DNA from 4 places in the Rothia endophytica genome. Region 4 is predicted to be linked to each of the others. Evidence: riboswitches for the same ligand, from Rfam matches in the RefSeq annotation. Region 4 holds a riboswitch; each other region holds the start of a gene.
The links. Region 4 has a riboswitch for S-adenosylmethionine ahead of ABD982_RS08150 (nuclease PIN). Riboswitches for the same ligand answer to the same signal wherever they lie in the genome.
Positions count from the first base shown of each region.

Region 1: another riboswitch for S-adenosylmethionine. It lies ahead of ABD982_RS08320 (LLM class flavin-dependent oxidoreductase); the one in region 4 lies ahead of ABD982_RS08150 (nuclease PIN).
Region 2: another riboswitch for S-adenosylmethionine. It lies ahead of ABD982_RS07165 (O-acetylhomoserine aminocarboxypropyltransferase/cysteine synthase family protein); the one in region 4 lies ahead of ABD982_RS08150 (nuclease PIN).
Region 3: another riboswitch for S-adenosylmethionine. It lies ahead of ABD982_RS08725 (methylenetetrahydrofolate reductase); the one in region 4 lies ahead of ABD982_RS08150 (nuclease PIN).

Region 1 covers NZ_BAABKP010000003.1:31,014-39,002, reverse strand. The annotation lists gene ABD982_RS08340 (AMP-binding protein) at 1-351, opposite strand, end outside; gene ABD982_RS08335 (ABC transporter permease) at 688-1,545, opposite strand; gene ABD982_RS08330 (aliphatic sulfonate ABC transporter substrate-binding protein) at 1,548-2,591, opposite strand; gene ABD982_RS08325 (ABC transporter ATP-binding protein) at 2,678-3,475, opposite strand; SAM riboswitch class I at 3,481-3,573, opposite strand; SAM riboswitch class IV at 3,751-3,853, shown strand; gene ABD982_RS08320 (LLM class flavin-dependent oxidoreductase) at 3,946-5,358, shown strand; gene ABD982_RS08315 (glucose-1-phosphate adenylyltransferase family protein) at 5,584-6,792, shown strand; gene cls (cardiolipin synthase) at 6,823-7,989, opposite strand, start outside.
Region 2 covers NZ_BAABKP010000002.1:142,358-150,346, forward strand. The annotation lists gene ABD982_RS07145 (glycine--tRNA ligase) at 1-148, opposite strand, end outside; gene ABD982_RS07150 (RNA-binding S4 domain-containing protein) at 287-508, shown strand; gene ABD982_RS07155 (alpha/beta hydrolase) at 505-1,191, opposite strand; gene metX (homoserine O-acetyltransferase MetX) at 1,263-2,513, opposite strand; gene ABD982_RS07165 (O-acetylhomoserine aminocarboxypropyltransferase/cysteine synthase family protein) at 2,532-3,875, opposite strand; SAM riboswitch class IV at 3,982-4,096, opposite strand; gene ABD982_RS07170 (S9 family peptidase) at 4,307-6,478, shown strand; gene gatB (Asp-tRNA(Asn)/Glu-tRNA(Gln) amidotransferase subunit GatB) at 6,740-7,989, opposite strand, start outside.
Region 3 covers NZ_BAABKP010000003.1:125,281-133,269, reverse strand. The annotation lists gene ABD982_RS08735 (MDR family MFS transporter) at 1-176, shown strand, start outside; gene metE (5-methyltetrahydropteroyltriglutamate--homocysteine S-methyltransferase) at 270-2,600, opposite strand; gene ABD982_RS08725 (methylenetetrahydrofolate reductase) at 2,638-3,549, opposite strand; SAM riboswitch class I at 3,654-3,744, opposite strand; gene ABD982_RS08720 (hypothetical protein) at 3,753-4,088, opposite strand; gene ABD982_RS08715 (aldo/keto reductase) at 4,334-5,320, shown strand; gene ABD982_RS08710 (Ltp family lipoprotein) at 5,426-6,499, opposite strand; gene ABD982_RS08705 (MFS transporter) at 6,639-7,871, shown strand; gene ABD982_RS08700 (hypothetical protein) at 7,910-7,989, shown strand, end outside.
Region 4 covers NZ_BAABKP010000002.1:352,550-360,538, reverse strand. The annotation lists gene ABD982_RS08165 (aldo/keto reductase) at 1-181, shown strand, start outside; gene ABD982_RS08160 (MFS transporter) at 292-1,602, opposite strand; gene ABD982_RS08155 (DEAD/DEAH box helicase) at 1,613-5,335, opposite strand; SAM riboswitch class IV at 5,576-5,703, shown strand; gene ABD982_RS08150 (nuclease PIN) at 5,739-5,939, shown strand; gene ABD982_RS08145 (PIN domain-containing protein) at 5,936-6,376, shown strand; gene ABD982_RS08140 (SDR family NAD(P)-dependent oxidoreductase) at 6,393-7,166, opposite strand; gene ABD982_RS08135 (cell division protein PerM) at 7,268-7,989, shown strand, end outside.

The DNA.
Region 1 (7,989 bases), on a different contig from region 4:
TAACTCGGCGTAGGTAATAGCCTCGCGGTCGCCGGGTTCCCCCTCAAAGAAGAGCGCCACTTTATCCCCGCGGCCGGCCTCAACGTGGCGGTCTACGCAGTTGTAGGAAGCATTGAGCGTCCCGCCCTCAAACCAGCGAATCTGCGGCACCGTGAACTGCTCTACACCGTCTGCATCGGTGCCCAGGCTCTGGGGTTTCTTGAAGGTGTGAGCCTTCTGCCAGGTGGTTTCCCAATCCAGGCGCTGCGCCTGTGCCTCCCAGAAAGCGATGCGGGCGGCGTCGGATTCGTGCGCCGGGTTAGGTGTAGGGGTGCCGGGATCGGTGTAGGTGAAGGTGGCAGGTGCGCTCAAGGGATTCTCCCATCGGTAGCTGGCAGTAGCACCGGCGCCTCATGTGAACCTGCGCCCCTTTGTTCCAAGCTCAAGTGCTCTGACGGTGGGGGCTGGTATGGCGTGGTTGCTGCGATCGTTAGCGAGCCAGGTCTCTGAGATCGCTCTGGATGGTTTGCGTGCCCTTCCAGCCTAAAGCCCGCCCGGGTGACGGCTCTAACCGTGACGCCCCTTAACGTTTGTGACGCTCCGTGACAGCCCGCCGTCCGCTGGATCCCTCCGCCCGATGGCCCAAAGCTTCACCGGCGTGACGTAAGAACATGCCGGTGAAGTTTAGGCTTATCCTGGAAGCCGGGGCTAGTTGGAGGGGAAGCGGACCTTGACCCAGCGTTCAAAAGCACCCAGAGCCAGGTCGGTCAGCTTACCCAGAATCGCTAGGAGGACGATGGCCAGCAACAGGCGGTCGGTGCGGCCGTTGTTCTGGGAGTCAGTGAGTAAGAACCCGAGCCCCATGGACGCACCTAGCAGCTCAGCTGCCACCAGGAAGAGCCAGGCCTGAGCGAGGGCCAGACGCAGCCCCGAGACCACCGCGGGCAAAACCGCCGGTAGCTGAACCGTAGTGAAGAGACCCAGCCCGCGGATGCCGAAGGTGCGGGCCGCTTCAACCAGTTTGGGGTCCACATGGGCAAGCGCGGCTGAGACAGTGGTATAGACCGGGAAGAAAGCACCGATGGCGATGAGAGTGACCTTTGAGTTCTCACCGATGCCAATCCACAGCAGGAGCAGGGGAACCCAGGCCAGAGAGGGAACAGCGCGTAGCGCCCCGATGGTGGGTGCCGCGAGCAGGTTAGCCCAGCGGGAGAGGCCCACCCAGGCACCCAATGCCAGGCCCAAGAGGGCACCAATGGTGAAACCAAGGAGGACGCGCTGGGTTGAGATCGCAATGTGTGTCCCCAGCTGGCCGCGTCCAAGAAGGTCAAGGGCTGCTGCAACCACCCTAGATGGTGCGGGCAACTGGACGGCGCTGAACACCCCGGTCAAGCTCAGGTACTGCCAGAGTGCCAGCAGAGTGAGAGGAAGCAGAGCGCCTAACCAGGGCAGCCAGCGGTGGCCTCGGGTGCTCAGTTGCACGGGCCGTGAGGACGCCCCCGCCCGGCTACGTGCTACTCGCTTAGTTTCGGCGGGGCGGGTATCAGTGGCTGGAAGCAAAGACATGGCTATTCACTCACCAGAGCCGAGATATGTGCAGGGTCAGCCTGGGTGGCAAAGGAATCGTGGATGAGACTGCCCAAAGCGGAGTCCACATCAGCCTGGGTGGCGACGTCCCCGGACTCAACCAGGTAAGGGCCAACCCTTGTCAGCACGGTGCGCTGGGCCTCCCCGGGCACGTTATCAATGTCTAGATTGGTTCGTTCCCAGACGGTGCGTGCGGTTTCTAGCGTGACACCCGATTCATCCGCCAGAATCTGAATGGCCTCATCTTCGTTAGCTAGAGCCCACTCGCGGGCGTACTCGTAGGTATCAACAATGGTCTGAGCAGACTCGGGATCAGAAGCGATGAAGTCCTCAGTAGCGTTCAAAAAGCCGTAGGTATTGAAGTCAACGTTGCGGTAGAAGAGGATGTTTCCGTCTTCAATTTCAGTGCCCGCCATGATGGGGTCTAGCCCGCTCCAGGCATCCACCGAGCCCTTGGTGAGAGCGGTGCGGCCGTCAGCGTGCTGGAGCTGCTCGATCGTGACATCCTGCGGTGATACATTGTTTTCTTCAAGTGCCTGGAGCAGGAAGAAGTAGGGGTCGGTACCCTTGGTGACTGCAACTGACTTACCGGCCAAGTCTGCAACCGAGGTGATACCGGAGTCGGGGGTGGTGACCAGAGCAGCCCATTCTGGCTGGGAGTAGAGGTCAATCACCTGAATGGGGGAGCCGTTCGACCGGGCAAGGAGCGCCGCTGACCCGGCGGTTGAGCCGACGTCAAGAACCCCAGACCGCAGAGCCTCATTAGCCTTATTCGACCCCGCTGACTGCACCCATTCCACGGTCTTACCCTCATCCTGGAGAGCAGTCTCTAGCCACCCTTTTTCCTTGATGATGAGGGAGAGCGGGTTATAGGTGGCGTAGTCGACAGTGATTGTGGTGTCCGCGGCTGAGGCTGAGACTGAGGCCTCAGGGGTTGCGTTTTCACCTGCCAGGCAGCCGGTCAGTAGCAGGGTGCCAGCGGCCAGGAGGGCGGAGGATTGGGCGAAACGAGAAAAGATTGACACGGGGTTTCCTTGAAATTTCGTAGTGTGTAGGTGCAAGAAGCAAGGGCCAGGTGGGGCAGATACCCGGTAAAGTAGAGGGCTGATACTTAGTGCTCTTCGACGCCGAGCTCAGCCAGCAATTCTTTGCGCAACAAAGCGAGGTCTAGATCCCCGCGATCACGGGGCCGGTGCCCGGGAACCTCAACCGTTCGGGTAATAGTGGCAGGCGAGTGCGGATCAGATGTGCCTAGCACAATCACGCGATCTGATAGGTAAAGAGCTTCTTCCACATCGTGGGTAACCAATAGGATGGTTGCGGGGTCCTGAGCATGAATATCCAGCAGCAAATCCTGCATTTTGATACGCGTCAGGGCATCCAGCGCACCAAAAGGCTCATCGAGCAGAAGGACGCCGGGGTTACGTGCTAGCGCTCTCGCCAGGGATGCCCGCTGCGCCATGCCTCCTGAAATCTCGCGGGGGCGATGCGCCGCATAATCCCCCAACCCCACCAACCGCAAGAGGGCATCAACATGCTGCCGAGCGTCGTCCTTAGGGGTGCCCTTGGGTAGCCCCAGAGCCACATTCTTAGCAATAGACCGCCAGGGTAAAAGCCTGGGCTCCTGAAACCCAATAGCTACCCGTGAATCTAGGCCACGAACGGCAGCGCCGTCGATGGTGACCTCACCCGCGCTGGCTGCTTCCAAACCAGCCGCTACACGTAGCAGCGTTGATTTACCGCAGCCTGAGGAACCAATAATCGAAATAATCTCACCCGGATAGGCGGTGAACGAAACACCTTCGAGGACCGTGTGGACTGCCCCGCGCTCGCCGGCGAAGCTCTTAGCGATGCCCGAGAAGCTGATGTCACAGGCGGTGAGGGTGTGCTGTAGCGTGAGTGCGCTCATTGCTTTCTCCATCGTTTCTTGGCGTTAGCACCGGCCCCTATTGTGGGTGGTTGCTGCGACGTCGTGGAGCCAAGTCTCTCGGTCGCTCTGGATGGTTATCGGTGGCTTCAGCCTATGGGCACGGTGCCTGAAAATCTAGCCTGTGACGCCTCTTAACGTTTGTGACGCTCCGTGACAGCCAGCCGTCCGTAACAGAACCCAACCCGGTTCACAGTGTGAAACAGAGCCCCTGAACTTTGCCTCAGCGCCCCCTCACCTGGTTAGACTAAAACCGCGATCATGAGACCCAACGCTAAGCTCTGGCTCGTTGGGCGGCAACCCTCTCCCGTAGCGGGGTGCCCCAGATGAGGATCCGGCAGATAACTGCAAGTACGGCGCAACCAGGCGCCACCTTCACAAGAGGTTAGGCGCCATTTTTGTATCGCTAGCCAGGCACGGGGTGTGAGGGCCGACCCGAAAGGCACCGGTTCATGACCGAGAAGAAGCGCATCGTCGTCAACGCGTTCGATATGACCACCACCAGCCACCAGAGCTTCGGCACCTGGCGTCACCCCCGCAACCGCGCCGATGAATACAACACCATCGAATACTGGACTGATCTGGCAAAGGTCTGCGAAAAGGGCCTTTTCGACGCTATCTTCATCGCCGACGTGGTGGGCGTCTACGACGTCTACAAGAACTCGGTGGCCGATGCCCTGCGCGACGGCGCGCAGGTTCCGGTGGGCGACCCCTTCCTGCAGATCTCAGCGATGGCAGCGGTTACCAAAAACATTGGCTTCGGCGTCACCGCAGCTGCCACGTACAACCAGCCTTATACCCTGGCACGGTCCTACTCCACCCTTGATCACTTGACCCGCGGCCGCGTGGGCTTCAACGTGGTGACCAGTTACCTGGCGTCAGCTGCTGAGAATCAGGGCCTGCCAGCTCAGATCCCGCACGATACCCGCTACGAGATCGCAGATGAGTTCTTGGATGTTTGCTACAAACTCTGGGAAGGTTCCTGGGAGGACGGCGCGGTGCTACGTGACCGTGAAAATGGTATCTTCGCTGACCCCACCAAGGTGCACCCCATCGAGCACAAGGGGAAGCATTTCACCGTGCCCGGTATCGCCCTGTCTGAGCCCTCACCCCAGCGCACCCCGGTCATTTTCCAGGCGGGCGCATCATCCCGCGGCCAGCAGTTTGCTGGAAAGCACGCTGAGGCTATTTTCATCACCGCCCTGCGCCCCCACTTGACCAAGGTGCTGACCGGCCGCATCCGCGACGCTGTTGAAGCAGCGGGCCGTAACCGTGATGATGCCAAGATTCTTGCCATGCTCTCGGTTGTGGTTGATGAGACTGACGAGAAGGCGCAGGCAAAGTTCGAGGAGTACAAGAAGTACGCCAACTTAGAAGCTTCTCAGGCAATTATCGGCGGCTGGAGCGGTGTGGATCTCTCCCAGTTCGATGAGGACGAGGCGCTCAAGTACGTTGAGACCGAGTCGATTCAGTCCTTCCTGACCCCCTTCACCCTACAATCCAAGGATCGTGACTGGACGCGTCACGATATCGCTGAGCACTGCGCGACCGGCGGCATGGGCGAGGTCATCGTGGGCTCACCCCAGACCGTTGCCGATGAGCTAGAACGCTGGATTGACGAGGGCGGCCTGGACGGAATCAACCTTGCCTACCATGTTTCCCCCGGTTCCTTCGAAGACTTCGTGGAGTTCGTGGTGCCCGAACTGCAAAAGCGCGGCCGCTACCGCACCGCCTACGAAGGTTCCACCCTGCGGGAGAACCTCTTCGGTGAGGGCATCACCAAGGTGGCAGATACCCACCCGGCTGCAGCCTACCGCGGCGCCTACGTCGGTCAGCGCAGCGCCGCGGACGGCAACGTCCGCTAGGACCAGCTGACCGGAACGCCCCGTGCGTCACCAGGAATCATAAGGAAACCTTCAAAAGTGTGGAGTAAGACCGTACTTTTGAAGGTTTCTTTTGCTGTGCTCCCCGGCTCTAGCCCTCCAGCCTGGTAGAAGAGAATACCGGCGTCATCTGTGGTGTTCAGAGGGCTAAAGTGTGCGAGTATAGCTAGTACAAAGATGTGTACTTACTACTGAGAGTGGGTTGCCATGTCAGATCCCTTTCCGCATACCCAGCAGCCGCCGACGGTTGCCCTGGTACTTGCCGGTGGCCGGGGGAGCAGGCTCTCGCCGCTGACCGATCACAGGTCTAAACCGGCTATCCCTTTCGCAGGTATCTACCGCATGATTGATGTTGCCCTGTCTAATCTGGTGCACTCTGGGCTGCGTCACGTGTGGGTGGTGGAGCAGTATCAGCCCTTCACCCTCAACCAGCATCTTGCCGGTGGACGCCCCTGGGACCTGGATGGCACCCGCGATGGTTTGCGTATTCTTCCGCCGGTTCAGGGTCATGCTGTGGATGGTTTTGCCAGCGGTAACGGGCACGCTCTCTACCAGCAGGTGCCTCTGCTGGAATCGGTGGGTGCACGGAACGTGATAGTGATGAGCGCAGACCACCTCTATCAGCTGGACCTGCGCCCGGTCCTTGAGCAGCACGATGAGCTTGGCTCTGACCTCACGATTGTGACGACCGAGATTGATGAGGACGCCTCCCGTTACGGGGTGGTGCGCACTGATGGTCAAAAGGTAGTTGCTTACGACTACAAGCCTAAGGCTCCAGCGTCGCAGAAGATTGCCACTGAGATCTTCGTTTTCTCGGTGACCGCCCTTCGAAACTCTCTGGATGTCTTGTTAGAGGGCGTCGACCGAGCTGATACCGACGCCGTGGGGGAGACTCTAGGGGATTACGGTGAGACTCTCATCCCACACCTGGTTCAGCACGGTGCCGTGCACGAGTTTTTGATGGAGGGGTACTGGAAAGATGTGGGCACCGTTGACGCCTACTACCGTGCCCACATGGATCTATTAGAGGGTAAGGGGCTCCAGCTGGACGCCCCGGGGTGGGCTATTATTCCCCACCCAGACCCTTACGCGCCGGCCTATATCGCCCCCACTGCGCAGGTTCAGGGGTCTTTGGTGGCACACGGGGCGAGGGTTCACGGCCGTGTGGAACACAGCGTCATTGGCCCCGGAGTAACCGTAGAGGCAGGTGCGGTGGTTGAGCGCAGCATCATCATGGGCGATGCTCTGATTCCGGCGGGGTCACACCTGCGGGCTGTCATTGTGGATGTTGGCGCGAAGGTGCCAGCTGAGCAGATGGGGCAGATCAAACCCGGGCCGGGCAACATTACCGTACTGGCATACGAAGGTAGCGGTCAGGGGCGCCGCTTTGATGGTGAGGCAGTCGCCCCTGCCTAAGCAACTACCTTCGTTGGGTCAGTAGCGCTGCTAGAGCAGGGCGCTCCACAGCCGGCATACATTCTCGGTGACCTTCTGGTAAACGGGCCGGTTGACCCACTCGTCGTAGCGAAGCTCTTTGCATTCAGAGATGTAATCACTGGCAATACGCTCAAGTTCAGAGACCATGCCCCTGTCCACGATGAAGGTGGAAACCTCAAAGTTGAGGGCGAAGGAGCGGGGATCCATGTTAGAGGAACCGATAAAGGTTAGTTCATCGTCCACCATCATGAACTTGGAATGGAGGACGGTGGGGCCGGGGTACTGCTGAATCTTGATCCCGGCGCGCAGTAGCTGCTCATAGTAGGAGCGCTGACCCATGATGGGCAAGAATTGGTCGCCCTTTTCACACACGATGAGAGTGACTTCGATGCCGGACATCGCCATGTTGGTCAGTGCCTGCAAGAGGGTTTCTTCTGGTACGAAGTAGGGCGAGCAGACAGTGACCCGCTCTTCAGCGTTGTAGATCAGGTGGTTGATCAGACGTAGGTTATTTTCGGTTTCAAACCCGGGGCCTGAGGGCACAATTTGCGCTAAGGGACGCTGGTTGATGTTCACCCTGGCGTCGTTGATGATGCTGACGTCAATTTCTGAGAGCAGAAGTTCCTTGGTTTCTGCGTACCAGTCCGAGACGAACACAGCGTTGAGCTGGTGAACTACAGGACCGGTGCAGACAAAGGAGAGGTCCTTCCACTCCAAGCCTTTTCGGAGGTTGCGTTTGAGGTTATAGGAGCTGTGGATAGCGTTCTGTGACCCCGTAAAGGCGATTTCGCCGTCAATCACCACAATTTTGCGGTGGTTACGCAGGTCGGGGCGCTGCCACTGGCCCTTCCAGGGTTTGAGGGGCAACATGAGACGCCAGGGCACTCCGGCAGCGGTGAGTTTGCGCTGTAGCTCCCTCCACCGAGGGTATTTGCGGGCGCCAATATGGTCAATGAGCACCCGGACGCTCACTCCGCGCTCGTGGGCGCGCACCAGGGCGTCCCAGAGGGGCTCGGTGGCGGTGTCTAGGGCGGTGATATAGAACTCAAAGTGGACATAGGTGGTTGCTTTGTCAATCTGTTCAGCGAGCTCTGCCAGGGCATCGTTGTTGCTTTCTCGCAGATCAAACTTGTTGCCGCCAATGAGAGGAAGAGCTCCCAGCCTGTAGTTAAGGTT
Region 2 (7,989 bases), 210 kb from region 4:
GCTGACGGATGTTCTCTTTGAGCTCTGCGCCCAGGGGGCCGTAGTCCCAGGCTGAGCGGGAACCGCCGTAGATTTCACCTGCCTGGAAGACGAACCCGCGGCGCTTCGCGAGTGAGATGACGTTATCGAGCGTGGACTTCGCTGCCATGTGTTGGATACTCCTATGAGCCTGCGCCACCGGTTGTGGCGTGCTTGGATTTGCAAAAAATGCACGCTCATCTGTGGAGGCGTGCACCTACCAGCCTACCGCACACACCGGGGCGTATGGGGCGGTAAAGTATGGGGTATGAGCAACATTGAACCTGTTTTTATTCGTGACGAGATAATCCGTCTAGGTCAGTTCTTGAAACTGGCTAACCTGGTAGAAAATGGCACCCACGCCCGCATTGTCATTCAGGATGGCTTGGTCAAGGTCAACGATGAAATCTGTGAACAGCGCGGTAAACAGCTCCACCCCGGGGATGTCGTGGAGCTCAATGGTATGGCAGTGCAGGTAGAAAGGGACTAACCCAGCACCTTTTCACTCAAATAAGCCGAAATATGAGTCAACTCCTGAGCAGCGATGCCGTGGGCTAAGCCGGGGTAAAGCTCTTGCTCCACCCGGGTATACTTCCCCGCCCACTGCTGGGTGAATTCAATCTTCTCTGCGGTGATGACGGGGTCTGAGTCTCCCCTCCCCCAGAAAAGTTGTAGTTTCTGATTCCCGGTGAGCTCGGCGTCCCTAAAGTAATCAGAACCGCCATCTACTGCGTAGCCAGAAAGCCCTACCACCGCAGTAATAAGCTCAGGACGGCGGCGGGCCACGGATGTCGCCACGGCCATGCCCTGGGAGAAGCCCAGCAGGGTAACGCTCTTGTGGTCAGCAGCTAGGGGTTCTAGCCAGTCCAGTACATAGTCGGTCGCCAGCTCGATGGCTCGAAAGCCAACCGTTTCTAGCTGAGCATTCAGCGGCCACCACTGGTAGCCCATGGCAGCTTGGCCAGCATAAGCGCTCTCAGCGTCTGCGGGGAGGGCATACCCTACCGGTTGAGGGGCACGTAGGGACGCGTAGGTTACCTCATCGGATGGAAGGTAAGGGATCAGCCCGGTAAGGTCTCGTTCGTGAGAACCATAACCGTGCAAGAGCACCACCAGGTGGGTGCCTGCCCGTGCTGGCTCGGCATTTGAAAAATCAACCAGGTACTGGGACATAAGTTTTCCTTTGGGCGGGGTGTTTTTTCCAACCTAACATAGCTTCCCCGGGCTTTTGCCGAGCATTATAGTTAGGCGACCACCCTCAAATACTTGTGTGGGTAGGCGCGGCCGGCTGAGCGAGTCTTCTGCCCGTCTGCGGCGTCCTGCGCCTCAAAACTCTGCAGCAGAATACGCTCCAGCTGGCGGTGTTCAATCAGAAAACCGTCATGTCCACAGGGTGAATGGATCACGGCGGGCTCCACCGGCTGCGGCAGGGAGGCAGCAATAATCTGGGTGTCGGATGGGAAGAAGAGGCGGTCCGAGTCAACGTAGGCAAGCGTCCATCGGCAGGTGGAAAGAGCCAGCGCTTTCTCAAGATTGCTGCGACCACGTGCCACATCGTGGCTCAGTAGCGCCTCGTTGATCGCTAGGTAGGAGTTGGCGTCAAAACGCGCGGTCAACTTCTGCCCATGGTAATCCAGGTAGTTTTCCACCTGGTAGCGGCCGCGCTCACTGTACTTGGGGGCAAGTACCTCGTGGCCCGGCTGTTCGTCGCGCCCAAACCGGAAGTGCAGTTCAGCCGCCGAACGGTAGGTGGTGTGCGCGATACGTCGGGCAAGGGCCAGCCCGGTATCAGGAGCGGGGCCGTCGTAGTAATCGCCGCCGGCAAAGTTGGGGTCCTGGCGTATCGCTAGATTCTGCATGTGCCCCCAGGCAATTTGTTCGGCTGTAGCTGCCGAACCCGAAGCCAGCACAGCTACCGACCGCACCAGGGAGGGGTAAGTCACCGCCCATTCAATGGCGCGCGCTCCACCCAGTGAGCCGCCCACCACGTGGTGAAAAGACGTAATGCCCAGCTGATCAGCCAGTACCTTCTCGGCGTGGACGCTGTCCCGAATGGTAACAGCTGGGAAGCGGGAGCCCCAGGGTTTGCCTTCAGGATCTATGGAAAGGGGTGAGGGGGAAGCCGGTCCTGTTGAGCCGTAGCACCCCCCCACCATATTGGGGGACACCACAAAGTACTTATCGGTATCGATGACTCGCCCTGGGCCCACAGCGGTAGGCCACCAACCACCTGCTTCAGCTGCCGCCCGCACTTCTGCCGGAGCATCCGAAGCCGCGCGACCAGCAGAGACGTGGGTGTCACCGGTCAGCGCGTGCAGAATCAACACCGCATTATCGCCGGCTTCATTGAGGGTTCCCCAGGTTTCATAGCCAATGACGACATCGGGCAGAGTTTCACCGTTTTCAAGGGCTAGGTCGCCGATCGGGGCGTACTTAAGTACGCCGTCCTCACGGGTGCCAGCAGCGGTATCAGTGGTCGAGGTTTTAATCGTCATCGATTTACCTTTCGTACTTTAAAGTGCGTCGAAGCCCAGTTCGAGGTCAGCCAAAATATCATCGATATGCTCAATACCCACCGAGAGGCGAATAAAGGCGGGATTGATGCCGATGGCGGCTAGCTCATCTGGCGTTGATTGGCTGTGCGTGGTGGACGCCGGGTGTACTACCAGGCTGCGCACGTCGCCAATGTTGACCAGGAGGGAGTGTAAGGACAGCGCATCTACAAATTTTTGGGCGGTAGGAGCATCCGCGTCCTTGAGAGTGAAACCCAGGACTGCACCGGCGCCACGGGATAGGTATTTCTGAGACAGCCCGTAGTAGGGTGAACTTTCCAAACCCGAGTAAACTACCGATTCAACTGCGGGATGCTCGGATAAGAAGCGGGCAACTGCAGCGGCGTTCTGCACGTGTCGCTCCATGCGGAGTGAGAGGGTCTCGATCCCGATCGCTATGTTAAAGGCATTGGTCGGAGAAATTGATGCTCCCAGGTCACGGAGCAGGGACACGCGGGCTTTCAAAATGTAAGAGAGGTTGACGCCAAAGGCGCCGTCTTTACCCAGGTCGCGGGCGTAGACCAGGCCGTGATAGCTCTCATCAGGCTGATTGAAGAGGGGGTATTTTTCGGGGTAAGCGCCGTAGTCGAAGGTGCCTGCGTCCACGATGACACCACCCACAGAGGTTCCGTGGCCCCCTAGATATTTGGTCGCAGAGTGCACCACAACATCAGCACCGTGCTTGATGGGGTTCAGCAGATAAGGTGTTGCTACGGTGTTATCCACGATAAGGGGAACACCCACGCTGTGAGCTACTTCTGCAATGGGTTCAATATCCAGCACGTCCCCGCGGGGGTTGGGTAGGGTCTCCCCAAAGAAAGCTTTGGTGTTAGGGCGAGCAGCAGCGCGCCAGCTGTCGGGGTCTGCAGGGTCATCAACGAAAGTGGTTTCAATGCCTAAATTCGCCAGGGTGTATTTGAAGAGGTTGTAGGTACCGCCGTAAAGAGAGGGCGAGGCAACGATGTGATCCCCTGCCCCGGCAATGTTAAGAACCGAGAAAGTATTAGCTGCCTGACCAGATGCGAGCAGCAGCGCTCCCACTCCGCCTTCTAGGGCCGCGATACGGTTTTCTACCGCTTCTTGGGTGGGGTTATTAATACGGGTATAGATGGGGCCCAGCTCAGAGAGAGCAAAACGGTTAGCCGCCTGCTGTGAATCCTTGAAGACAAAAGAGGTGGTCTGATAAATCGGCAAAGCTCGTGCACCGGTGACAGGGTCAGGTTCTTGACCAGCGTGAATTTGCTGGGTCTCAAATTTCCAGCCGGCAGGCTTGCTGGGAGTAGGGATGTTCTGTGAGGTCGTCATGTTGGTAGCTCCAGTCTCTAGTGAGGAAAATATCTCGCAAGGTGGGGCCGCATGCCGTAACTCCCGGTCTACCGGAAGGTGATGCACCAAAGGAGAAGGCACATCGGTCCCGCGCTTACACATGCCCGTCTGGGATGTGTCAGGTCTTCACTCAGGGCACCCCACCGCAGGTGGAGGGTTGCCGGCCAGCTAGCTGAGGCTTAGTGCTGGCGCTCTTGACCTGTTGTTAGTCTTCCTTAGCGGGTTTGATGGCGTCAAGAAAGCACCGCAAGATGTCAGCATGTTTCATTTGTTGCAAAAGTTACGCAGGTGTAACTTTCACTCTTACACAGTTTGGATTAAGACCACGCACGGACTAGGAGCGCGCTCCTGCTCTTATGGGGAAACCTCTCTCCACTAGACTGGAGAAGAAACCATCAGAAAGGCATCTCATGACGCTCACCCCACCCCGTCCCCCGCGCATCGCCAGCGAGCGCACTCATCATGGCGATACTTTCATTGATTACTACGAATGGATGCGTGATAAAGAGAGCGAAGAGGTGCTTGCCCATCTCGCAGCAGAGAATGCTTACACCGATGGGGTTACCGCTGATCAGCAGCCGCTGCGCGACGCTATTTTTGAAGAGATTAAAGGCCGCACTCAGCAAACGGATATGTCCGTTCCCTCCCGCAGGGGTGCTTGGTGGTATTTCAATCGGACGGTGGCCGGCGAGCAGTACCCCATTATGTGCCGGGTTCCTGCCTTAACAGAAGGCAGCGTTGTTGAGCGTTATACACCACCGCAGGTGGTGCCCGGTCAGCCGCTTGAGGGTGAAGAAGTGGTGCTGGACTGCAACGAGTTTGCCCGAGACCTACCTTTCTTCTCACTAGGTTCCTTCCAGGTTACTCGCGACGGACGACTGCTGACCTTTGGGGTCGATGACACCGGCGATGAGCGCTACACCCAGCACTTTAAAAACCTTGAAACCGGCCAGATGCTGGATGAAAAGATTGAAGATATCTTCGCCGGAGCTTTCTTTGCCTCGGGCGCTAACCACCTTATCTATGCTGTAGCCGATGATTCCTGGCGCCCCTATCAGATTCGTGCTCATCGAGTGGGAAGTAGCCCGGCTGATGACATTGCTCTCTATACCGAAGAGGATCAGGGCATGTGGCTGGGAGCGGGGATGTCGTCCTCCCGTACCCACGTGGTGTTGACCTCCGGTAACTCTGAGTACACTGAAACCCGCGTGGTCAATATTCACGAGTTAGGCGAGGTAGAGCCCACGCTGATTATTAGCAGGGAGCAAAGGATTGAGTACAGCACCGACATCATCGATGTCGATGGAAGAGCCTACCTGGTGCTCACCCATGACTTTGATGCGCCCAACTCAGAAATCGTCATAGCCCCTCTCCCCGAGGCCTATGTACCCTTTGAGCGTCTGCGGGCTGATTGGGTGGCTCTTATGCCGCACCGCGACGATGTACGCATCGAGAGCGTTAGCTTCTCGCGCAACCACCTTGCGGTCATGGCGCGGGAGAACACCACGGTTAAGGTCTTTGTTGCACCCCGCAGCTCACTGTCACATCAGCTCGCCGTAGGCAACCCCCGCGGTATCGAGTTTACTCAGCCCGGCGGCTTTAGTGAGGAGCTCTACACCTCCTCCTGTTCAGGGATGAACATTATGTCCCCGGTGATTCGCCTCAACTACACCTCCTTCCTCACGCCCAGCAGTGTCTATGACTACTTCCCTGATACCGATGAGCTGGTGCTACGCCGGGAAACACCGGTTCTGGGCTACGAGCGTGATCAGTACACCGCTTACCGCATGTGGGCGCCAGCTGCCGACGGCGCCATGGTTCCTCTTTCTGTCATGCACCTAGCTGATATGGATAGGACACAACCGCACCCCGTGATTCAGTACGGTTATGGTTCCTATGAAGCTTCAATGGATCCTTACTTCTCTGTAGCCCGCCTGAGCGTCCTCGACCGCGGCGCTGTATTTGTGATTGCTCATATCCGCGGCGGTGGCGAGATGGGCCGGTCCTGGTACACCGAAGGCAAGAAACTAACCAAGAAGAACACCTTCACAGATTTCATTGATTCCACCGACTTTCTCGCCTCACTCCCCTGGGTGGACGAACAACGGATAGGTATTATGGGTGGTTCTGCCGGCGGTCTGCTCATGGGGGCCGTATTGAATATGGCGCCGCAGAAGTACAAAGCCTGCCTAGCCCAGGTTCCCTTCGTGGACGCCCTTACTACCATCCTCGACCCAGAGCTTCCGCTCTCTGCTTTGGAATGGGAAGAATGGGGTAACCCCATCGAAAACCGTGAAGTTTACGACTATATGAAGTCTTACAGCCCTTACGAAAACATCCGAGCTACTGCCTACCCGGCGATAGCCGCAGTCACCTCTCTTAATGACACACGTGTGTTGTATGTTGAGCCTGCGAAATGGGTAGCTAAACTGCGTGAAATTATCTCTTCAGATTCACCGGTTCCGCTGCTCAAGACGGAAATGGATGGCGGGCATGGTGGAGGCTCAGGGCGGTACACCGCCTGGCGCGACATTGCCTGGGACTACGCGTTTTTGCTATCTCATCTGTCCGATAAAAAATAGATACATTTAAAATATTCGGGCATAAAAAGTATTGAGTGCTTTCTCAGCAGCAGGGGCTATCAACAACCAACGCTTATATCCCCTGCTCTTTTTATTTCACTCAATCACTCCTGCCTCCTGAGGAGTGTGCCCCTCTCAGCACACCCCGGTAGTGCGAGTGTAGGCGCCCGTCCATTACTGCACGGGCGCCTATTAGTTTAAAAGAAAAAGCAGGGTCACAGGAAGAAGATCCTGCGCCCTGCTCTTTTCAAGGAGGGTGGGTTAGCCCTCTACTCCCAGCTTTTCAAGGATGAGCTCACGCACGCGTCCGGCATCAGCCTGACCGCGGGTTGCCTTCATGACCTGGCCGACGATAGCGCCGGCAGCCTGCACCTTACCGGCACGGATCTTATCGGCAACATCGGGCATAGCAGCCAAAGCTTCATCGATAGCGGTGGTTAGCGCACCGTCGTCAGACACAACTGCCAAGCTACGCTTCTCAACAATTTCAGCGGGCTCACCCTCACCGTCAATGACAAAACCCAGCACCTGGCGGGCAATCTTGTCATTAATCTTCTTGGCTTCAATGAGCTTATTGAGCTCAAGGACGGTCTGAGCAGTCGCACCGGTGTCAGTCAGTTCGACTTCACGTTCCTTAGCGATGCGAGCGATTTCACCCATCCACCACTTACGCGCCACAGCAGCGGGGGCACCAGCTGCAATGGTCTCTTCGATGACGTCCATTGCACCGGCGTTGACCACGTCGCGGAACTCCTCATCGGAGAAACCCCAGTCAGCCTTGAGACGGCGGCGGCGCTCAGCGGGAGGCTCGGGCAGTTCGGCGCGCAAACGCTCAATCCACTCGGCATCGGTTACCACGGGCACTAGGTCCGGCTCAGGGAAGTAGCGGTAGTCATCCGCGTCAGACTTAGGACGACCCGAGGTGGTGGAGCGGGTATCCTCGTGCCAGTGGCGGGTTTCCTGCACCACCTTCTCGCCAGCTTCTAGTACGGCAGCATGACGCTGAATCTCGTAGCGTACGGCACGTTCGACTGAGCGCAGGGAGTTAACGTTCTTGGTCTCTGAACGGGTTCCGAATTCGGTGGTGCCCTTGGGCATCAGTGAAACGTTGGCATCACAGCGCACGTTACCGCGTTCCATACGGGCGTCCGAGATACCCAGGTTCTTAACGATTTCGCGGATGGCCGCTACGTAGGCACGAGCCAGCTCAGGAGAGCGTTCCCCTGCACCCACAATGGGGCGGGTAACGATTTCGATGAGGGGCACACCGGAACGGTTGTAGTCCACCAGCGAGAAGTCAGCGCCCTGGATGCGTCCAGCGGCGCCGCCCTTGTGGGTCAGCTTACCGGCGTCCTCTTCCATGTGAGCGCGCTCGATATCGATGGTGAAGACGGTACCGTCTTCAAGCTCAATATCGATAGAGCCGTTCTCAGCGATAGGTTCATCAAACTGAGAGGTTTGGAAGTTCTTGGGGGTATCGGGGTAGAAGTAGTTTTTACGCGCAAAGTGAG
Region 3 (7,989 bases), on a different contig from region 4:
TGGCGCTCATGGGTGTAGGAGCAGCAGCGCACGGTGGAACCGGAACTGACGCCTACATGGCCGGTGTGCACCTGGCCTTCCTGGTAGCAGCCTTTATGTCGCTGACTTCTATCGTGGTAGCCCTGCTTCTGCCCGCCGGAAAGCAGGCCGCAGGAAGCGCCCCTATAGTCCACTAAGGCCGCATCTGCGCTTCACGGATGCAAGGACGCCGCCACCCACCCTCCCGCCAGGTGGCAGGTAGGGCGGGGGCGGCGTCCTTTTGCTTACCCCTAGACCGCTACGTTGAGGCTGGCTCGTACAGCCTCGGTAGCGGCAACCAGAGACTCGATAGAAGCCTTGGTTTCCTTGTAGGCACGGGTCTTTAGGCCGCAGTCGGGGTTAACCCAGAGCTGACGGGCGGGGATATGCTCCAGGGCAGTAGCCAGCAGCTTCTCGATTTCATCGACCTGGGGCACACGCGGGGAGTGGATATCCCACACGCCGGGGCCAATGCCGCGGTCGAAACTCTCAGGCACATCGGCCAGCAGCTCCAGGCGGGAGCGGGCTGCCTCAATCGAGGTGACATCGGCGTTCAGGGCATCGATTGCCCCAAAAATCTCGTTGAACTCCGAGTAGCACAGGTGGGTGTGGATCTGGGTGGAGTCGGCAACCTGCGAGGTCGCCAGTCGGAAGGCACCCACCGACCAGTCAAGGTAGGCTGCCTGGTCTTCGGCACGCAGGGGGAGCAGCTCGCGCAGGGCGGGCTCATCCACCTGAATAATGCGGGTTCCTGCGGCCTCAAGGTCGGCAATCTCATCGGCCAGGGCCAGCGCAACCTGCGTAGCGGTCGCCGCCAGAGGCTGGTCATCGCGCACAAACGACCAGGCCAGAATCGTCACCGGGCCGGTGAGCATACCCTTGACCGGCTTATCGGTCTGCTGCTGCGCGAAGCTAATCCACGGCACCGTAAAGGCCTCACCGCGAGTACCCGCACCGCTACGCTTCACATCGCCCCACAGAATTGAGGGGCGGGTACATCGCGAGCCGTAGGACTGCACCCAGCCGTGCTCGGTCGGCGCGAACCCGTCGAAGTTCTCCGCAAAATACTGCACCATGTCGTTACGCTCAGCTTCACCGTGCACGAGCACATCCAGCCCCAGGCGCTCCTGGAAGTCAATCACACAGCGAATCTCCTCCCGCAGGTGGGTATCGAGCTCTTCCCTGGTCAGCGCACCCTTGCGGTAGTCCGCACGCAGGGAGCGAATATGACCGGTCTGCGGGAAAGACCCGATGGTGGTGGTCGGCAGCAGGGGTAGGTTCAGGTCCTCCTGGGCCTGCTGACGCACCCGAGCGGACGGACGCTCGTAGTTCTCGGGGGTAATGGAGAGGGTGCGCTCGCGGATGCAGGGGTCGTTGACTCCGCTGGACTGGGCGCGCGCTGCCAGCGCTGCCTTGGCCTGCTCAACCTCGGTGGCGATAGCCTCTGGTCCTTCAGCGAGTCCCCGAGCGAGCAGGGCAACTTCGCTGACTTTCTGGTGGGCAAAGGCCAGCCAGCTGGTGAGCTTCTGGTCGAGCCCGGTTTCCAGGTCAAGGTCGTAGGGCACGTGCTGCAGGGAGGTCGAGGTTGAAACGGACGCCGCTCCCACTGCCTGTAGGGTGTGGAGGGAGGCTGCCAGGTCGTTGCGCCAGATATTGCGGCCGTTCACTACACCTGCCACCAGCAGGGGAGCCGAATCGCCGCCGAAGAGGCGGGCGAGGGCGTCCTGATCGTAACCGGTAGATACCAGGTCAAGGTGCAGGGCCTCTACGCCCGAGGTAACCAGGGGTTCCAATAGACCGGTCAGGTTGCCGTAGGGGCTGGTGACCAGCAGGGAGGGGCGGTCAGAGAGCTGGGTGAACTCCCCGTAGGTCTTCTCAATGAGCTGCACCAGCTCGGCTTCACTCACAGCCTGGTCAGCACCCAGGGCGGGCTCGTTGAACTGAACCCAGCGCACACCGCGGCTGGCCAGGTGGGCGAGCAGTTCTCGGTAGAGGGGCAACAGGTCTGCTAGACGGTCGAGGGGCGCGAAGTCGGCGGGGGAGCCGTCCTCAGCTTTCGCCAGGAGCAGGTAGGTGAGGGGGCCGGTGATGCTGGGGCGGGCGGACGTCCCCGCCGCCTCAGCGGCTGCCAGCAGGTCGTCGAGAGCTTCAGTATTGAGGGTAAAGCCGGTGGCCGGGCCGATTTCTGGCACCAGGTAGTGGTAGTTGGTGTCGAACCACTTGGTCAGCTCCAGCGGGGGCAGGTGCTCGGTGCCGCGAGCCAGGGCGAAGTAGCCGTCCAGGTCGATTAGGCCGCTGTCGTCGCGTACCGACTCGAAACGGGCAGGCAGGGCGGTGAAGAGGCGGGTGGTATCGAGCACCTGGTCGTAGAAGGAGAAGTCCGCGGGAATAGCGTAGTCGTCGGTCAGGCCGCGTTCGGTAAGGGTGCGGTAGGCGTCCTGCTGAATCTTCTGGGCGGTCTGCTTCAGTTCGTTCTGGTTGGACTTACCCGCCCAGTAGGCTTCAACAGCGCGCTTGAGTTCGCGGCGAGCGCCGATACGGGGGTAGCCGGTGATGGTTGCGGTGGGGAAAACAGTGGTCATGGTGGTGTCTTTCTATAAGGTCTTTGGGCCGATATTTTTAGGCGTAGGTCAGTTCGGCCAGGGGGTTTTCAAAGCGGGTGCTGTAGCGGGGCAGGTTGACCTGCTCGAGAACGTCCAGCACCGCTGCGTGTTCATTGAAGGTGTAGAAGTGGATGCCGGGGGCACCGGCGTCGAGGGATTCTTGGAGTAGGCGGGCGCCGAACTCCACCCCGATACGGTGTCGTTGGGCGTCCCCGCTCGCGGTTTCAAGGTCGTAGGCCAGCTGCTGGGGTACGGTCAGGCCCGCTAGTGAGCAGAGCGTGGTGAGCCTGCGCAGGCTGGTGACCGGCATGATGCCCGGAATCAGGGGTAGGGTTACCCCCGCGGTTCGGGCCCGCTGCACCAGGGATTCGTAGCGGGTCGCCTCAAAGAAAACCTGGGTGATAGCGAAGTCAGCCCCCGCCCGCTCCTTGGAGAGCAGAATTTCAATATCCTGCAGTTCCGAGCTGGACTCCGGGTGCCGAGAGGGGTAAGCAGCTACCCCCACCGCCACGCGTCCTGCTGCTAGGTGGGCAAAATCCTGGGTCTCAACTTGGCGAATGAGGTCAACCAGGGACCGGGCAAAGGGGATATCGGGGGCCTGCGTGCTGCCCGGTGGCAGGTCGCCGCGCAGGGCTAAAAATCCGCGGACGCCGATCGCCAGAATACAGCGAACAGCAGCTTCCAGCTCCTCGGCGGTGTGCCCCACACAGGTGAGGTGAGCCAGGGGAGTGAGCTGGGTTTCGTGGACCAGATGGTCTAGCAGGGCCAGGGTTTTCTGCTTACGAGCCCGGTCGCCGGAGTAGGTCACCGACACATAGTCGGGGTTGGTGGGCGCCAGCTGGTCGATGGTCGTCAGCAGATTCTCGCAACTGGCAGAACTTCGCGGTGGGAAGAGTTCGTAGGAGAGCGCCGGTGTATAGGTACTCATGGTTTCCTTACAGGTCGTTGGGTGGACCCGAAAGAATGCGGTGGCCGCTCCCATTGGTGGCGGGAGGGTGCCACACAGTGCGGTGGGTGGACCGCTGGTGATGCACTCTATCGGTCCTAGCAGGAGCACCTTTCCCGTCAGGGGTGGTTGCTGCGACGTCATCGAGCTAGGTCTCTCGGTCGCTCTGGATAGGTTTGATGGTTCTACACTAAAAGCGCAGGCAGGGCGCTGGCAAGAAACCGCCGCTCTGTGCAGCTTTTTGACTTTGTGTCGGGTGTGTTGAGACACATGACAGTAATATTTCGGGCTTTATTGCGATGGTATGTAAAGGTCGCACCGGTTTCTTTGGGTGAGAGTGGAGCTTTTTTCTTACTTTTCTTGAAAGGTTTTATAATCATTGTTTCGATTAAAAAGTTCTGCACCGTGCTCGCCGCGACGTGTGCAATTTCTTTCAGCTCCGTAGCAGTGGCTACCGCTGGAACGCATACAGATACCAATTCTGGTGCGACTCCGAATATTATTGGTGGTTCAGTAGCCACGAGTCCTTGGGCTGTCCAGCTCCGGTTCAATGTGACCGGCAGCAATGGAATCAGCAGTTGTACCGGTGAACAACTTAACGCTCTGGGAGTTGCTGATACTGGGGGAGTTTGCCACCATAAACTAGGCCCTACTTCATACTCTCTAATCTGATGTTCTTAACTTTCTACGAGGTGGTACTCAGGGACTTTTTCCCTGAGTACCACCGGGTTTTGTAAGATTGAAGACTTATACCTAGGGTAGAGGTATGAGCATTGAATATCGTCAACTGGGAAACAGTGGGCTAACCGTTTCGAGCGTGGGCCTGGGCTGTAACAACCTGGGTAGAAGCAAAACCGCCACCGAAACTCAGACCGGCACCAACGATGTGCTGGCAGCCGCCGTGGAGCAGGGCATCACTCTCTTTGATGTTGCCGATATTTACGGGGCTCGGCCTGGGGTATCTGAAACCATGTTCGGCCAGGCGCTCAAAGACACCGGCATTGACCGGGACGAAATCGTGATTGTTTCTAAATTTGGCATGGATATGGATGGCGCCAACGGTACTGACCACGGGGTGAGAGGTTCCCGGCGTTACATCATGCGCGCTATCGAAGCGTCCTTGGGTCGCTTGGGCACTGACTATATTGACCTCTACTTCCACCACACCCCCGACCCCGTCACCCCCGTGGAAGAAACCCTGGGAGCACTTGCCACTCTGATTGAGCAGGGCAAAGTGCGCTATATTGGCAGCTCCAATCACTCCGGTTGGCAGATAGCCCAAGCGGAATATATCGGCAAGCAATTAGGCACTCGCTACATCGCCGCAGAGAACCATTACAATCTGCTGGACCGCCGCGCTGAACTAGAAGTACTGCCCGCTGCCCGCGAGTTTGGCCTGGGCGTCCTACCCTACTTCCCCCTGGCTAACGGTCTGCTGACCGGTAAATATAACCCCGGTAAAGACGCTGTTGAAGGGCGCCTGACCCGCATCAAGCCCGAATTGCTGGACTCGACAGACTGGGATCAGATGCGCGCTTTCTCGGAGTTTGCCGCCGAGCGCGGACTGACCGAGGTGCAGGTTGCTTTCTCTTGGCTGGCCCAGCAACGCCCGGTGTCATCGGTCATTGCTGGTGCTACCACCATTGACCAGGTGCGCACCAACGCTGCCGCCATAGCTACTCGCTTCAGCGAGGACGATTTGGCTCAGCTGGACGCCATCTTCCCCGCGCCGCCCAAAATCGCACCCTTCTAAGCTCTGCTCGCTTTGGGTTACGCCGACGAAGCGGACACCAAAAAGCCGCCCACTTCTTACCTAGATTAGTTTCAAGGTAAGAAGTGGGCGGCTTTTAGTCTGAGATTAGAGGTTGTCCATAGCGTACTGGGCCTGTTCAGCAGTGAATTGTTCCCCGTATTCGCTGGTGAGCTGTTCGTAGAGGCGGTCGTCGCTCATGCTACTGAATTCCATGTACGACTGAGCTGATTCAAGTGCCTCAGCATTCCAGTCGGCCTCAACGTTATCGACGGCGTATTGGGCCTCTTCAGGAGTGAACTGTTCCCCGTATTCGCTGGTGAGCTGTTCGTAGAGACCTGCATAAGAAAATGCTGAGAATTCAAGGTAGCTTTCAGCACTTTCAAGCGCTTCAGCATTCCAATCAACTTCAAGATTGTCCATAGCGTACTGGGCAGCCTCTGCTGGGTACTTTCCACCGTACTCACTGGTCAGCTGGTCGTAGAGCCCCGCGTAAGAGAAAGACGAGAATTCAAGGTAGCTGCGGGCCTCTTTGAGGGCGTTGGTGTGCTGGCGGGGCACATCTGCTGCTGCGTTACTATCAGCTGCAGCAGACGTTGGTTCTACAGCGGAGCTGGTTTCTACTGTACCTGTTGAGGCTTGTGCCGCCGGTGGTGAGGTTTCTGCAGCCGCGCTGGGGCTTGTTGCTGATGCGCTGGGGGTTGTTGCAGCAGATACGGAGGCCTGAGCGTCCTGTATCATCTGTTCAAACTCGGGGTCATTTGCAAAGGTATTTGCCGCGAAAATAACAATTGCAATGATCGAGGCAATGGTGCCCACCACTGAAAGTGCGATAGCGATAATTGAGGTGATTTTTTCCTTCAACTTTTGGAAAAGGCCCACGATACCTGTTACGAAACCGGCAAAGAGTAGAAGCCATCCAAAGAGGGCTGTTACGGGGAAGAGGCCCAGCATAAAACCAAGGGCAGAAAGTGCCAGGGCAACGATGCCAACAATATTCTTGGGCTTTTTGCCGCCGGGTTGCTGGGGGTCACCTGCGGGTGTGCCATAGGTAGGAGCGCCGTAGGGCTGTTGGTAAGCCCCGCGGTTCTGCGAGGTGCCACTTTGGGAACCGTAAGAACCGTAGCTTTGAGTGTTGGGGGGATTATTTTCAGGGGTGGGAGTGTTACCGTTCTCAGTCATACAGGATATATTACAGCTCACATTCAATAAGTCTGAACGTTACCTGGGAATCGCGGCGCGCATCTGTGTGGCGGTTCACCGGTAGGCTCCCACATAAGAAAAAGAGCGTTAGAATATCTCAGGTCTATCAAGGAGCACCATGAATACAACCCACCCACGCAGGGTGAACCTCTACACCTGGATTATCTGCCTGGGCGGGTTCCTCTTCGGCTACGATACCGGCATTATCAACGGTGCTCTACCTTTCCTGCAGCAGGACTTCCATCTCTCACCGGCAGCCGAGGGCATTGCTACCTCAGCACTGACTCTGGGGGCTGCTTTCGGTGCTCTGGTAGCAGGTCAGCTAATTGACCGCTTTGGACGTCGCCGCGTCCTCCTCGCTCTAGCTGTCGTATTTGCTCTGGGATCGCTGGGGCTGGCGTCCGCCCATATTTTGTCGGTCTTTATCGTCTTTCGTGTCATCATTGGTCTGGCGGTCGGTGCGGCATCAGCAGTGGTACCCATCTACCTGGCAGAAATTTCGCCGGCTAACCGCCGCGGTTCAGTAGTGACCCGCAACCAGTTCATGATTGTTTTCGGTCAGCTGGCAGCCTACGTCACCAACGCCTTTATCGGCACTGCTTTTGCTCACGAGAGTTCCATTTGGCGAATCATGTTCGCCATCTCAATTGCCCCTGCGATCCTGCTTTTTGTGGGTATGCTCATCGTTCCGGAGTCCCCGCGCTACCGCAAGGACTCCACCGTGCAGCGCGGTGCCGTCCGTCAGCTGTGGCGGGATCCCGCACTGCGCTCCCTCCTGCTTGTTGCTGCTGCAATCGGTATTGTGCAGCAGGCAACTGGCGTCAACGCTCTCATGTACTACGGAACTCAGGTGCTGCGCGAAGCAGGCTTCTCTACAGATGCAGCTTTGACCGCCAATATCTCCAATGGTGTGCTCTCGGTAGTTGGTGCCGCCCTTGGTCTGTGGTTTGTTGGACGCTTCCCGCGCCGCACTGTGCTGACCATTGGTTTGGCTGGGACTACTGTCTCACTGGCAGCGCTGGCGGTCAGCTCCCAGCTGCTGGATGCATCCGCCCGCCCCTGGGCAACCCTCTTTATCTCTATTGTCTTCTTGGTCTTCCAGCAGGGTGCGGTATCGCCGGTGACCTGGGTGCTCATGAGCGAAATCTTCCCGGCCTCTGTGCGTGGTGCCGGTATGGGGGTGGCTACTTTTGTCTCCTGGATGGCTAACTTCGCGGTCTCTCTGACCTTCCCTCTGTTGCTCGCCAGTTTGGGGCTGGGCGCCACCTTCGCCCTCTTTGCAGTCATCGGCATCGGCTTGATTATCTTCACTCGCCTACGTGTCCCCGAAACCTCGGGTAAAGAAATGTAGCGACCGGGCGTCCAAGTTGCACCCGGTAGTCTTGGACCATGCTTACACCTGATCGCGGTATCGCTCCGCTTGCTCGTTCCCTTGCCGCTGACTTTGAGTTTGCCTTTGAGTATGACGC
Region 4 (7,989 bases):
TCTTGCATGGCACCGCGCCATTGGCAACGTGGCTATCCCCAAGTCGGTGACCTCCGAGCGTATCGTTGAGAACTTTGAGTCCCTCAAGGTAGAACTGACCGGTGATGAGGTTGATGCAATTGACGCACTCTCCCGTGAGGACGGCCGTATCGGCGCTGACCCGGCAACCATCACCTTCTAAACCCACCCGGTTTTGAATTGTAGGTAGCGGCCCGGCACTGTGGAGGTGCCGGGCCGTTTTTGTGCGCTGGTTAATAGTCAACGTTCGGCAATAAGGTACGCGTTCACACTTTACACAGAGGATATCTGCCGGGTGTCAGGTACAGGTTCTGGGATGTAGCGCCAGAGGGCAGGTTGCAACAGAGTGGCAAGAGCAATCAGGACGATTACTAGGGCGCCACCGGCAAGAGCAGTGGCGGCACTACCCATCAGCTCTGCCGACGCACCGACCAGCGCAAAACCCAGGTTGGGCCCTCCGGCAACGGTGATAATGAAAAGCCCCTGAAGGCGTCCGCGCAGGGAATCCGGGGCAGCGGTCTGCAAAATAGTAGAACGGTAGACCCCACCCAGGGCGTCTGCCCAGCCCATAAACGCCAGGGGCAGAGCCGCCAGCAGCAGCGGAAGAAGAGACTCAGAGAGCGAGCCGCTCACCGGGAGTCCTTCATAGGCAAGCACTACCAGCCCAAAGACCATGAAGCCTCCACCCCAGCCAGCGTAGCTGAGGGTGAGGAAGCGGCCCTGACGGGCAATGTCGCCCAAGAAACCTGAGAAGAAGAGACCTAGCAGGGCACCAGTTGGAGCTGCGGCTAGAAGGAAACCGGCCCCTGCCTCACCGCCGCCAAAAGTCAGTGCTGCCAGTGCGGGGACGAGGGGGCGTACCTGGGCGAAAAGCATGCCAAGAATGTCCACTAGGAAGGACATACCTACCACCTTGTTGCCCTTCACAAAGGCGAGGCCCTGGCCCACCGAGCGGAAGCCCCGCACCTTGGGTTCGCCGGTTTCTTCGGGGAGCATAGGGGGTAGTTTGTACAGCGCCCAGAGCCCGACCATGAAAGCAAAGACATTGATGAGATAGGTCCACCGATAGCCCACGATGGCCACCAGCACACCGCTGAGTAGAGGCCCCAGACTCATACCTAGGGTGCCTACGCTCATCATGAGGGTATTAGCAGCGGGTAACAGCCTGCGCTTGACCAGTCGGGGAATAATAGCCCCGCGGGCTGCCTGGTTGATGGGTTGTAACAGAGACTCGCAAGCAATGAGCGCATAGAGAACCCATACCTGCTCCAGTGCCAGCCAGGCCTGCAGAGCGACCAGCATTGCTAGCACCCACATACCGATAGAAGCGGTCAGAGCCACCTTGCGTCGGTCATAGCGATCGGCAATGACACCACCGTAGAGCCCGCCGATAATCATGGAAGGCAAAGCAACCAGCCCAGTTAGCCCGACTGCTGCTGGTGAGCCTGTGAGCGCATAGATTTCCAGGGCAATGGCAACCGCTGTGATCTGGTAGCCGACGGTCGAGAACATGCCCCCGAGCCAAATCCGCCGGAATTCCGGTGAGGTTTTGAGCGGGGCGGTATCCATAAAGAGCTTGGGCATGAGCTTTAGTCTAGCTAGTGGTCTGTTGCCTGTCAGTAGAATCTTCCGACGCTGACGTGAGCAGGTCGCGCACCTGGGTTGCGGTGAGTTGACCGCTAAAGAACTGACCCTCGTCTACTACAGCATCGAAGAGTGCTGCCTTGGTGTCCTTGAGTTCCATGACTTTCTCTTCAATGGTTCCCGCAGAGACCAGCCGGTAGACCATGACGTTCTTAGTCTGCCCGATGCGGTGCACACGGTCTACCGCCTGCTGTTCAGCGGCAGGGTTCCACCAGGGGTCCATGATGAAACAGTAGTCGGCGCTGGTCAGGTTCAGACCAAAGCCACCTGCCTTGAGGGAAATCAGGAAGACCGGGGTGGTGCCCTGCTCAAAGGCCTCCAAAATTTCCCCGCGGTTGCGAGTGGAGCCGTCCAGGTAGAGATAGGGGATGCCCATATCAGCCAAGCGTTCAGCAATCTTTTTCAGGTAGCTGGTGAACTGGCTAAAGATCAGGGCACGGTGCCCGTCGTGAATAATCTCGGGCAGGTTCTCCTGCAGGTAGTCCAACTTGGAGGATTCCACTGCCCCGTACTTTTCAGCATCAATCAGGGATGCATCCAGAGCAAGACGGCGCAGGGTGGTCAGGGACTGGAAGATGGTAAAACGGTTCTTATCCATGTCCTCCAGCAGACCCAGAATTTTCTGGCGCTCGCGCTGCAGGTGAGTGTCATAGGCCTTACGGTGGGCAGGGGCCAGAGGGACGTCCACGCGCACGTCGGTCTTCTCGGGCAGGTCAGCTGCCACCAGTTCTTTGGTGCGGCGTTTCATGAGCGGACGCACGCGCCGGCGCAGCCTGCCCAGAGCCTTGGTTTCCTCCCCGGATTCGATGGGAGTGGCGTAGGTGTCCTTGAAGGCGCGGGCTGAAGGGAAGAGACCGGGGGCAGAAATAGAGAACATGGACCATAGTTCCATGAGGTTGTTCTCCATGGGCGTGCCGGTCACCGCAATTTTGACGCGGGCAGGTAGGTCGCGGGCTATCTTATGAGCCTTGGTCTTGGCGTTCTTGACGAACTGGGCCTCGTCCAAAATAAGCCCGTTCCACTCGGTATCAGCGCCGATATCGAAGTAGCTGGCCTCGTCCAGACGGAAGAGAGCGTAGCTGGTAACGACAACATCAGCACCGGCAATGGTGTCCGTCAGGCGCTGCTTTGACTTTCGGGTGGATTCTTCTATACCTTCCACCTTCAGGCTGGGGGCAAAGCGGTGGATTTCCCGCACCCAGTTGGGCACCACGGAGGTTGGCGCGACCACCAGGAAGGGCGGGAAGCTCGCCTGAGTCTCATCGGCGTCCTGCGTATCTTTTTCTGCCTGCTCGGCCTCCCATACGGACTTAGCATGTAAAAAGAGGGCGATGGTCTGCATTGTTTTACCCAGGCCCATATCATCGGCTAGCACACCACCCAGATACTGCTCCCAAAGGAAGGCAAGCCACTGGTAGCCTTCCACCTGGTAGGGGCGCAACTCGGCTACAAGGGTAGCTGGCACCTCTGCAGGGGAGTGGTGGTCAAGATCGAGTAGGGCAGCGACCTGCTCATCCCAGGTAGCAACGGTCTGAGTTTCAGCCGCTAACTCTTCGAGCTCTTCCCAGAGCCCTACCTGGTGGCGGCTGATTTCTAGAGGCCCGCTCTTATCGGAAAGCTCCCGCGCTTCACGTAGCAAGTCCTGTAATTTCATGAACTCCGGGCGGTCTAAGGCAAAGTACTCGCCGTTGCCTAGCAATAGGTGGGTCTGGCCCTTAGCGAGAGCTGCCAGCACATCGGCGAAAGCAACGTGCCACTCACCGGCCTTGATAGCGATGCCCAGACCGAACCAGTCACGGCGGCGGGTATCATCTACGGTGACTACGATTTCGGGGGCTTCATCCAGTTCACGGAACTCCGGCACCTGACCCAGTAGTTCCACCTGAACCCCGTCGATGTCCCGGTAGGCGGGTAGATAGGTTTCTAGCAGGGTGCGGGTAGACCAGCCTTCAAAACGATTCTTGCCAAAAGGAACACCGGGGCGTACTCGCTTCACTTCTTTCAGCACCCGGTGCTCATAGGCAGTATCTCGAATATCTGCCCTGTCCTCACCGGGGTAGCCCAGAGCGTCTAGGGTAATGACCTCATCATCGGTGCCTACCGGATGAGCCGGGTAGTCCCAGTGCCAGCGGGTGGCCGCCTCAAAGCCCTGGCTACCGGGGGTGAACTCCACGGTTAAGACTAGTTGTGGTGAGCGGACGGCGGGTAGCTGCACTTTTTCGTCGGCGGTAAAGAGTGGAAGGGATCGGGTGAGCTGGGGGTAGAAATCGCTAAAAAAGGTGGGCACATCGGCGGCCGGTACGGTGACCGATTCACCGGACACCAGAGCTTCGGCCACCGGTTCCAGCGGCTCTGCCAGCGGAATCAACACCAGCTGGGCCTCAGCGTCGAGCCAGGAGGGGCGGTGGTTCTCACCGTCTACCGAGCTGCCTTCACTCGGCACCGCTACTTGATCGAGGTGAGCTAGGGCAGAGGGCAGAGCGGACTCCCAACGGGCGGCGGTGGCAGCATCCACATAATGTTTTTGGGCAGCCCCACTCAGTGCAATAAAACCGCGGCGGGTGACGCCTAGTTTGTGGGTCAGGTTGGCCGGCAGGGTGTAGCCACCCCAGCGCAGAATGGGGGTAAGGCGCAGAGCATCGCTGCTACTGCCGCGTTCAGGTACTCTTTCAAGGCTGAGCTCTACCGCAGGCTCGTCAGCTACCGCTAAACCTGCCTCTTGTCCATCAAGTAGGATAGGCAAATTCAACTCATCTGCGGACCGCAAGAGCTGCCAGAGCAGAGAGGAATCAACATTTGAAATGGATGCCCACTCGCGGTGTGAGGAATAGATGGACTGAGAACCGCGAATGACCGCATAGAACTCGGTAAACCAACTGGCATGCTCGGGGAGTAGGCCCGTGCCGGACGCCCCGGCTGCTGTGCCAGAGAATTTCTCCCAGGTCAGCCCACCCTTAATCCACTTGCCGCGGGCACCCATCATGACCGGGCGCGCCTCCAAACTAATCTTGGGGGCACCGTTATTTTTGCTCCAGCCGTACTTACCCGGCACCACCAGCCGTAAATCCAGGGCGCCGGACACCCCGTGCGTTCTGCTATCAAAGCTCGGCCGGCTAGAGAGAGAATAGGCAAGAGACCGCCGCCAGGCAGGTAACTTGGACGCTGTCCCATCAGCAGGCGGCATCGTTTCAGTGGCGTCACCAGCCGGGAGCGCCAGCTCGGCTTCCCTCTGGGCCATCTGCTGCCGCAAGTCCGCCACCAGCTTTTGTTTGTTCTCCACCGGGAGAGAAGCTACCTCGTTTTCAGCAGAAGACCGCCAGGTTGAAGAGCTAGCAGTCAGCGCTTTCTTTGCCTTAGCAGACCGGTCAATGGCGGTCAGCATCAGAGCCACCGCATGCTTGCAGTTATGGGACACAGGGCAAGAGCAATACGAGGTAAAAGATGATGACCCGGCCAGCACCTCAGCCGGAAAAATCACGGACGTCTCATAAGGTGTTGAACCGCTACCAGCCACCTGACCCGTCAGCGTCCGGGCGCCTTCATCGTAGGTGTAGCGCACCACCATGCCATCGCGCATATACCGCTGACCGCGCGTATAGGCCCCGTGACCCACCTGCCGAATCAAGGCAGGGGCAGTCACGGGAATCTCGGGGAAAGCAGAAGTGGATGACACAGTAACCTCGGTGCGAAATCTAATAAACCGGGGCAAATTCAAAAGCGGATAATCGTTGAAGCTTCCCTCAGTGGGTGAAAAACGAGTACATTCGACTTCTGAATAAACCTAGTCTTCTAGCTTATCGCAGAAGCAAAGGGTGCAACTGGTGGACAGGTAGCTACCGGTCTTGATCTGCTCAACCAAATGGTGAGAAACCTGTTTACAGGCTGGGCGGGTGTAGGTTAGAGTTTTAACCAGCTTCAAGAGTTTCAACTGCTAAGCTCCGACTTTAGTTGAACGCCAACCCCATGTTCACGGGTGGCTCGGATGACGAAGCGGTCTGCATCGCGCATATCAGCGCTGTTTGGTGTAGACAAGAGCACGTTATGAAAGGAACGCGCACCTTACGCGCAAAGGCACCATGTCAAATGCTCGCCCCCACATCTCTGTCCAGAAGAATATCTCTGCTGCATCTGTACCTGCCCGCGGTGGTTTTACCGCGATGAGTATTCAGGACTACACTCGTATTTCGAACGAGCGTAGCGAGTTCCTGAATTTCTTGCTGGCTCCTAACCCGAGCGGCATCCCTGCTACTGAATACGGTGTTCTGAAAGCTGCATGAGCCAGGTAGGTCTTCTTCTTGATTCGGACGTCCTTGCCGAGATCCGCAAGGTAAACCCTCACCCCACTGTGGTGGCGTTTTTGCGCCGCAGCTCCTACCGCACTCTCTACATTTCGGTGCTGAGCCTTGGTGAGCTAAAGGGTCTCTACCCCTACCCCGAGACAGACCGCTGGTTGGCTGAGCTCACCGACCGCTTTAGCGATCACGTGCTGGACGTGGACGCCCGAGTCTCCCTGGAATGGGCCGGACGGCACGCCGAACCTAAGTTACACGCGGTGGGCTCAGCGGCGTCCACCCCATTACCAACCGCTGCCCTGGAAGGTCTGATGAGCGCCACAGCGGCGGTACATGAGCTTGAAATTATCTCATCTAAGGCAGAGGTCTATCGCAGCTGGGGCGTGCCCGCCTCAAATCCCTGGCTCGACGGCACCTCATGACACCCCTGCTGTTCCTCTAATAGTTGCGTGTGCGCGCAATCAGCCTGGCTACCGCTGCCCGGGGCAGAACCTTGGTGAGGCCCACCGCAACCTTGTAGGGTACTGAGGGCACGCAGAGTGCTTTGCCCCGGTGACTAGCAGCAGTGGCGTCCGCTACTACCCTCTGCGGGGTCAACCAGAGAAAACCAGGTAGGGAAGGGGCTACTTGCCCCATGGCGTCGTGGAATTCTGAGTGGGTGAGACCCGGGCAGACTGCTGTGACGGTGATGCCGCGCGGTGCGTACTGTAGGTTGGCTGACTCTGAGATAGACACCAAAAATCTTTTGACCGCTGAGTAGGTGCCGCCGGGGGTGAAGGCTGCCACCGAGGCGACGTTAATGATGCGCCCCCTGCCCCTGGGCAGCATGGTAGTGATAGCGGTGTGCATGAGCAGCAACGGAACTTTAGCGAGAACATCCACCTGCGCCAGGTGCTGCTGGGCAGTGGCAGCGTCGAAAGAGCTGCCTAAACCGAAGCCTGCATTGTTGACCAGAATTTCCACCGGAGCTTCATCCTGCTGTAAACGGGCTACCAGGCGCTCTAAATCATCGGGATTGAGCAGGTCAGCGGGAAGCACCTCAACATTGACACCGCACTCCGCCCGCAGGTGCTCAGCCAGATCTTGCAGCGGGTCAACCCTGCGAGCTGTCAGCACCAAATGGTAACCGGCCGCGGCGTACTGGCGCGCAAATTCGGCGCCGATGCCAGCGGAGGCACCAGTAATCAGAACGTAGGATGGGTCAATGCTCATAGGTGCACTTTACCTAACATGCCCAACATCATTCGGGGAACTTGCTGTAAAGGCGCCGAGCGCTTGGGTATCAGCAAACGAAACATGACATGATAAAAGCGATGAAAACACCAGCCCGCCCCCCGCGTTCTTTACCCATGCCCCTGTGGTTGCAGGGTGCCGTTGAGCTTGCCCTCGTTGCAGCGCTGAGTTACCTGGCCGTTGTCTTTTTGTTGGCAGCTGTTTGGTATACCAACGGTTTTGATAACAGCACCTTTGCCGGTGCTACCTCGGTAGCCGGCCATACTTGGTTGCTGGTGCACGGTGTTCCACTGGCTATGGACATCCCAGCGCAGGGTGCGTTCTCGGCGATTTCGGGCACGATGAGTCTTATGCCTCTGGGGCTGACACTGATACCTTTAGCGCTCTGTTACCGTTCGGGTAGGCGTTTGGCGAGGGCCTCCTATGAGGGGCAATTCTGGCAGCCACTACTGGGCGGTATGGGTGCTTACGCGCTGGTTAGCGTAGCTATTAGTGCGCTTTCAACCGGCGACTACTTTGCCACCTCGCCGGTTTTTGCGGCGCTTATTCCCCTGTGGGTAGTGGCGCTGGGTGTCCTAGCCGGTGGTTATGCGGAGTCACGCTCCTTGGCTGCCATGATTGGTGTGAATGCTGCCGACTGGGTTAAGAAATTTAGCCAGTATTCCCGCTGGGCTGGCTCTTACATTTGGGCAGCGGTACGTGCTGCTCTGGTGAGTGTGCTGGCGCTGGGAGCTGGCGGGGCCCTGCTGTTGGCGCTCACTGTTTTCTGGCACTGGGATGATGTTATCGCCCTCTACCAGAC